DNA from 2 places in the Actinoplanes octamycinicus genome. Region 2 is predicted to be linked to the other one. Evidence: riboswitches for the same ligand, from Rfam matches in the RefSeq annotation. Region 2 holds a riboswitch; the other holds the start of a gene.
The links. A riboswitch is a leader RNA that binds a small molecule or an ion and turns the genes downstream of it on or off. The one in region 2 is predicted to bind S-adenosylmethionine.
Positions count from the first base shown of each region.

Region 1: it holds a riboswitch for S-adenosylmethionine, as region 2 does, so the genes downstream of both, thrC (threonine synthase) here and BJY16_RS19565 (GNAT family N-acetyltransferase) in region 2, are expected to answer to the same signal.

Region 1 is NZ_JACHNB010000001.1:1,321,667-1,325,062, reverse strand. It holds gene BJY16_RS05915 (ABC transporter permease) at 1-354, shown strand, start outside; gene BJY16_RS05910 (GNAT family N-acetyltransferase) at 407-1,336, shown strand; SAM riboswitch class I at 1,415-1,546, shown strand; gene thrC (threonine synthase) at 1,558-2,838, shown strand; gene BJY16_RS05900 (hypothetical protein) at 3,127-3,396, opposite strand, start outside.
Region 2 is NZ_JACHNB010000001.1:4,465,062-4,468,457, forward strand. It holds gene BJY16_RS19545 (SRPBCC family protein) at 1-124, opposite strand, end outside; gene BJY16_RS19550 (ArsR/SmtB family transcription factor) at 121-453, opposite strand; gene BJY16_RS19555 (phosphotransferase) at 539-1,159, shown strand; gene BJY16_RS19560 (tRNA(His) guanylyltransferase Thg1 family protein) at 1,131-1,883, opposite strand; SAM riboswitch class IV at 2,078-2,193, shown strand; gene BJY16_RS19565 (GNAT family N-acetyltransferase) at 2,205-2,819, shown strand; gene BJY16_RS19570 (AF_0692 family protein) at 2,888-3,396, shown strand, end outside.

The DNA of each region.
Region 1 (3,396 bases), 3.1 Mb from region 2:
CCACCCGGCCAGGGGGTGCTGCGGCTGCTCGGCATCCTCGCCTACCTGGCGGTGACCCTGCTGGTGGTGGCCGGGCTCGCCTTCCTGCTGTCGGTGCTCACCGACGCCGCCCTGGGCGCGGTCGGTGGCGCGGTGCTGCTCTGGATTCTGTCCAGCATCCTGGACCAGATCACCGCGCTCGGGTCGATCCGCAACGCGCTGCCGACCCATTACAGCGACGCCTGGCTGGGCCTGCTCTCCACCCCGGTGCAGACCGAGGACCTGGCCAAGGGCGCCATCTCCGCGTTCGTCTACGCGGTGGTCTTCTGGGGTCTGGCCTTCTTCCGCTTCACCCGCAAGGACGTCACCTCCTGAGCGTCCGGGAAAGGCGTTGACCGGCCGGTCCCGGGGGGCCGAGGATCGGCCGATGGCCGACTTCAGCATCCGCCCCGCCCGGCCGGACGACGCCGCCGCCGTGGTCACGCTCGGCGCGACGGTCCATCCCTATCTGGTCCGCGGCGTGGCCCGGACCCGGCTGATGATCGCCGAGCCGCCGCCGGGCGAGGACTGGGCGGCGTTCGTCGCCGAGCGGGACGGCGAGCCGGTCGGCTGGGTGTCGGCCTATCGGAAGGTGCGGACGACGGAGCCGGACTTCGGGCAGATCTCGCTGCTCCAGGTGCATCCCACGGCCCGTGGCCGGGGGATCGGCGGCGCCCTGTTCGCGGCGGCCGCCGGTCATCTGCGCGCGGCCGGCGTCCGCCGGGCCGCGGTCACCGCCACCCCGCAGGCGCTGCCGTTCGCCCGGCGCCGCGGCTTCGAGCCGGTCCGTGAGCTGCGCTATTCCGCGCTGGAGCTGGCCGCCCTGGACGGCGTGCCGGCGGACCGGGTGCCGGACGGCGTCCGGCTGATCGCGCTGCGCGAGACGACCGCCGAGGAGCTCTACGCCGCCGACGTCGTCGCCGCCGCCGACGAGCCCGGCGACGTCGCCCCGCAGCCACCCTCGTTCGAGTCCTGGCGGTACGACATCTGGCAGAACCCCGGCCTCGACCACGACTGCAGCACCGCGGCCCTGGTGGCCGGCGAGATCGTGTCGTTCTCCCTGCTGGTCCGTGACGGCGACCGGGTCTGGTCGGACATGACCGCCACCGCCCCCGGCCACCGCGGCCGCGGCCTGGCTCGGCTGGTCAAGAGCGTGGCCCTGCGGCGAGCCGCCGCGACCGGCGTGACTCGCGCGTTCACCAGCAACGACGAGGCGAACCTGCCGATGCTGGCGGTCAACACGCGGCTGGGGTACCGCCCGGTCGCCAGCCAGTTCTCCTGCGTCGGATCCTTGGAGCAGTCAAGCGGCGGCCGATAGGAAGGAGGTCGCTCACACCTCGGGAACTCGGTGTGGACTTGCCGAGATCTCGTCGTAAGCTTCGGGAAACAACTGAATACCTCATCCAGAGGGGCAGAGGGAACGGCCCTGTGAAGCCCCGGCAACCACCGCGTATGTCTCGAGGACGAGGCCGCGCGCGGCAGGTGCTAATTCCGTCCCGAGGCAGGTCGCCGCCGGGAAAGATGAGAGGGAAGGCCTCGATGACGTCTGCCGTCACCACACCCACTGCTACCACTTCGCCGGCCCGCGGCCTGATCTGCCGCGCGTGCAGCGCGGAGTACCCGCTCGCCGCGCAGCACGCCTGTTTCGAGTGTTTCGGCCCGCTCGAGGTGGCCTACGACGAGGCCGCGCTCGCGCGGGTGACCCGGGCCGAGATCGAGGCGGGCCCGCAGAACATCTGGCGTTACGCCGCGCTGCTGCCGGCCGGCCAGGACCCGGCCACCCGAGTGACCCTGGACCCCGGCCTGACCCCGCTGGTCAGCGCCCCGGCACTGGCCGAGCGCCTGGGCATCACCGCCCCGCTCTGGGTGAAGGACGACTCGCAGAACCCGACCCATTCGTTCAAGGACCGGGTCGTCTCGGTGGCCCTGACCGCCGCCAAGGAGCTGGGCTTCAAGCGGTTCTCCTGCGCCTCCACCGGCAACCTGGCCAACTCGGTGGCCGCCCACGCGGCCCGGGCCGGCGTGCCCAGCATCGTCTTCATCCCGTCCGACCTGGAGCAGGGCAAGGTCGTCACCACCGCGGTCTACGGCGGTGAGCTGGTCGCCATCGAGGGCTCCTACGACGACGTGAACCGGCTGTGCAGCGAGCTGGTGGAGACCGACGAGTTCGAGGACACCGCGTTCGTGAACGTGAACGTGCGGCCGTTCTACGCCGAGGGCTCCAAGACCCTGGGCTACGAGGTGGCCGAGCAGCTCGGCTGGCGGATCCCGGCCCAGGTGGTCATCCCGATGGCCTCCGGCGAGCTGCTCACCAAGGTGGACAAGGCGTTCAGCGAGCTGGTCGAGATCGGACTGGCCGAGGCGCCGGCGGGCGGCTGGACGGTCTTCGGCGCGCAGTCGGCCGGCTGCAACCCGATCGCGGTGGCGCTGCACAACGACACCGACGTGATCACCCCGGTCAAGCCGACCGGCATCGCCAAGTCGCTGAACATCGGCGACCCGGCCGCCGGGCCGTACGCGATCGAGGCGGTCCGCCGCACCGGCGGCTGGATGGACTACGCGGACGACGCGGAGATCCGGGAGGGCATCCGGCTGCTCGCCGAGACCACCGGCGTCTTCGCCGAGACCGCCGGCGGCACCACCGTCGCGGTGCTGAAGAAGCTGGTGGAGAGCGGCAAGCTGGACCCGGCGAAGGAGACGGTCGTCTACAACACCGGCGAGGGTCTGAAGACGCTGGACGCGATCTCCGCCGAGGTCGGCCCGACCCACCGGATCAAGCCGTCGCTGCGCGGCGCGCGCGAGGCCGGCCTGCTCGGATAGCGGACAGTAACCGGACATCTGCCGGTTGTCGAATATTCCTTCCTCCGAGGACTTGCGCGCCGATCTCCGGATCGGCAGGATGCTTGTCGCGGGAGGACGCGACGCCGTAAGTGGCCCCTCACCTGAGCTTGGCGACAATCTCCGAGGGACCCAACGACCCAACGCTGACCCAATGGCTTCGTGCCGGAGGCGTTGTGCGTCCGTCCTCCCGACCAAATCTCACCGGTGGCGGCGGGCCGAGTCTCAGCGGCCGCGTTAGGCCGTCTCAGCGGCCCCGGATGGCCGGTCTCAGCGGCGGCGGAACACCCGCTCCACCCAGGGTCGCAGTGGCAGATCCTCCGGATAGCCGCCGTCGCGCAGCCCGGCCCGGCGTTCGAAGTAATTCCGCACGCCGAAGGATCCGGTCGCCACGTAGGACCAGCCACAAGCGACCCAGTAAGCCGGCCAGAAGAGTGGCCCGAGCACCGCGTACTGCCCGGCGTGCCGGCTCTCGTGCGCCAGCAGCGCGGCCCGCTCCTCGGCCAGCAGCCACTCCGCCGACCGCCGGGTGATGATCAC
Region 2 (3,396 bases):
CGAACAGCTCCGGGTCGGTGTGCGCGCGGAGCAACTGCTCCGGCGTCGCGGTGAAGTCCCGGGTGATCCGGATGATCGGCAGGTCCTGGTCGGCTTCGATGCGTGCCTCGTTCACAATCCTCATCCCTCTCGCTCGTCGATGGTCCTCAACACCGCGTCCAGGCGCTGGTAGCGCGCCTCGGCGCGGCGCCGGTACTGCTCGATCCAGCCACCGATCTCGTCGAAGACGTCCCGCTCCAGCCGCACCGACCGGGGCTGCGGCCCGGCCGGGCGGCTGACCAGACCGGCCTCCTCCAGCACCTTGAGGTGCTTGTAGACCGCCTGCAGCGACATCCGGTAGGGCTCGGCGAGCTGGTTGACCGTCGCGTCGCCGGCCGCCAGCCGCGCCACCATGTCACGGCGCGTCGGGTCGGCCAGCGCGGCGAAGACCCGGGACAGCTCATCGGCCGGCATCTCGTCCTCGTTTCAACTAATCGGTTTAAACATAAGCTAGACCCGGTCCGGCAGACTGTCAACCAGAAAGTTGAAACCGCAGCTCATGAGGCATGGATACACCAACGACACCCGTCGCGACGGGGATGTGGTGATCAAACGGTTCCAGGGGCCGGACGCGGAGCTCCGCCGGGCCACCGAGAGCCGGGTGCTGACCCGGATGGCGGCCGCCGGTGTCCCGGTGCCGGACCTGATCGCCGAGCCGCCCGGCGAGCTGTGGACCCGGTACGTGCCCGGCGCCCACGGCCAGGACCTGATCGACGCCGGGCACGCCGCCGCGGTGCTCGACTCCTGCGGCCGCACCCTGACGCGGTTGCGGACCGTGCACGGCGACTACGGCCCGAACAACATGCTCTTCGACCCGGTCACCTTCGCCACCGTCGCGGTCCTCGACTGGGAGTGGGCCCACGACGGCGACCCGATCGAGGACCTGGCCTGGTGCGAGTGGATCGTCCGGATGCACCACCCGCACGCCGCCGCCGACCTGGACGCCCTCTTCACCGGCTACGGCCACCGTCCACCCTGGCCCGCCCGGCACGCCGCCATGCTGGCCAAGTGCCACGCGATGCGCACCGTGGCCGCCGCGACCGCCGGCCCCGACTCACCCGCCGCCCACACCTGGCGCCACCGGATCGACCTCACCGAGTCGTGGCGACCCGCTCGATGAGCTCCCGGTACCCGTCCTTCATCGGCAGTTCCCGCTCCACCCGGAGCCGCCGCCGCTCGGTGGTCACCGCCATGTCCCGGACCGGATCGTGGCCGGTGTGCGGCACCCGCTCCCACCACAACCCGACCCCGCGTCGCTGCCAGGCGGGCACCTCGTTGAAGTTGATCCCGTGCCGGAAGAGCAGCTCGTTCTTGTCCGCCGTGCTCGCCCCGTCGAGCTCCCGGGTCGCCTCCCGGCGGGACTTGCCGGCCTTGCGCAGCGTCCAGTAGCACCAGCCGTTCAGCGCGCACCGGGCCGCGTCCGCCTGCCGCCAGGAGAAGTAGTCGGCCACGTCGCCCACCCCGGTCCCCAGCCACACCCGCGAGTCGAAGTGCGCCGGCTTGCCGACCGCGAGGCTGAAGGCGGCGCTGGCCAGCCCGGCCGACACCGAGACGAGCTTCTCCACGCCGCGCCCGAACAGCCCGGACCCCGGGTCGAGGAGCACCGAGATCTCGTCGCTCTCGGTGTAGGCGTACCGCCCGCCCAGCTCACCCAGCAGGGTCTCCGCCGTGCTCACCATGTGCCCGGCGAACCGCTCGTCGAACGGCTTGCCGAAGTGCTCCTCGGTGAACCGGGAGAACCCCCGCCCGTCCAGCCGCAGCACCGTCCACGCGCCGGGCAGCACGGTCAGCCGGTGAAAGTACTCCCGGGCCCGCTGCCCGGCCTCGAACGTGTCGGCATCCATCCGCCCATGATCACAGCCGCGGGCCCGCTGGTCCGCCGGTTATTCTCGCTGCCGCGGCGTCGCCGGCACGTCGCGGATCTTTCTTCGGTACGACGGGGAGTCCCGTGCCGGCCGGCCGCTCCGCGGTCTGGGTGGCTCTGTGGGGCGGGAAAGGCGTCCGCTGTGGAGCGGAGTGGCTGTTAGGGTGACGGCCAGGTCATGAGTGCCAGCGTTGAGCCCCGGCTTGCTGGCCGGCAACCCTCCAACCGTGGGTGGGGTGCCCCGGGTGATGACCGGGTCCGGCGCGCGGTGTGCCGGGCAAGCCGCGAAGGGAGTCCTGCTGTGCTGCTCAAAAACCTCGACGCCCCGGTTCTGGACGGTCGCCTGGTCCGCCTCGAGCCGCTGTCCGGACGGCACGCCGCGGACCTGGCGGCCGCCGCCGAGGAGGACCGTTCGTCGTACCGGTACACCTGGGTGCCGACCGCGGCCGAGGTGGACGGGTACCTGGCGGCCCAGCTGGCGCGGGCCGAGGCGGGCGTGCTCAAGCCGTACGCGCAGGTCCTGAAATCGACGGGCCGTGCCGTCGGCGCGACCGGGCTGTGGGATCCGCGCCCCTGGCCGGACCGCGACGAGCTGTGCGCCGTGGAGATCGGCTTCACCTGGCTGGGCGCGTCGGCGCAGCGGTCCGGGATCAACACGGAGGCGAAGTTCCTGCTGCTCCGGCACGCTTTCGAGCGGTGGAACGCGGTGCGCGTGGACCTGAAGACGGATGCCCGCAACGCCCGCTCCCGGGCCGCCATCGAGCGGCTCGGCGCGACCTTCGAGGGTGTCCTCCGCTGCTGGTCGAAGTCCTGGGCGCCGGGGGAGGAGGGCCGGCTGCGCGACTCCGCGATGTACTCGATCATCGCCTCCGAGTGGCCGCACTGCCGGGCCCGGCTGGAGGCCCGGCTCGCCTGACATCTGTCACCGGCGATGCGTGATGTTCGACCGGGGTGACCGGGCGCCGGGAGCGGTGTAGTCGAGGTATGAGAAGCCGCATCGCTCCCACCGTCGGACTCTTCTTCCTGGCCCCGCTGGTCGCCGAGTTCCTGCTGGGCAATCTGCCGATCACCTTCCTGCCCGCGGTGCTGGCGCTGGCCCCGCTCTACGGCGGCGGCGCGCTGCTGATCCGGGAGGTGGTCCGCCGCCGCGGGCGGGGCTGGCCGAACATCCTGATCCTGGCGGTCGCCTACGGCGTGCTGGAGGAGGGGCTGACCACCCAGTCGCTGTTCAACCCCAACTACGCGGACCAGCACCTGCTGGTGGACGGGTTCCTCCCGGCGCTGGGCATCGCGGTGCCGTGGACCGTCTACGTGATCGGCATCCACGTCTTCTGGAGCGTCTGCGCGCCGATCATGATGATGGAGGTGATCTCCGGGGCGCGGCGGACCACGCCGTGGCTGGGGCGGGCCGGGCTGATCGTGACCGGGGTGCTCTTCCTGGCCGGTTGCGGGATCAGCGTGGTGATCACCATGTCGACGTGGCCGTACACCGC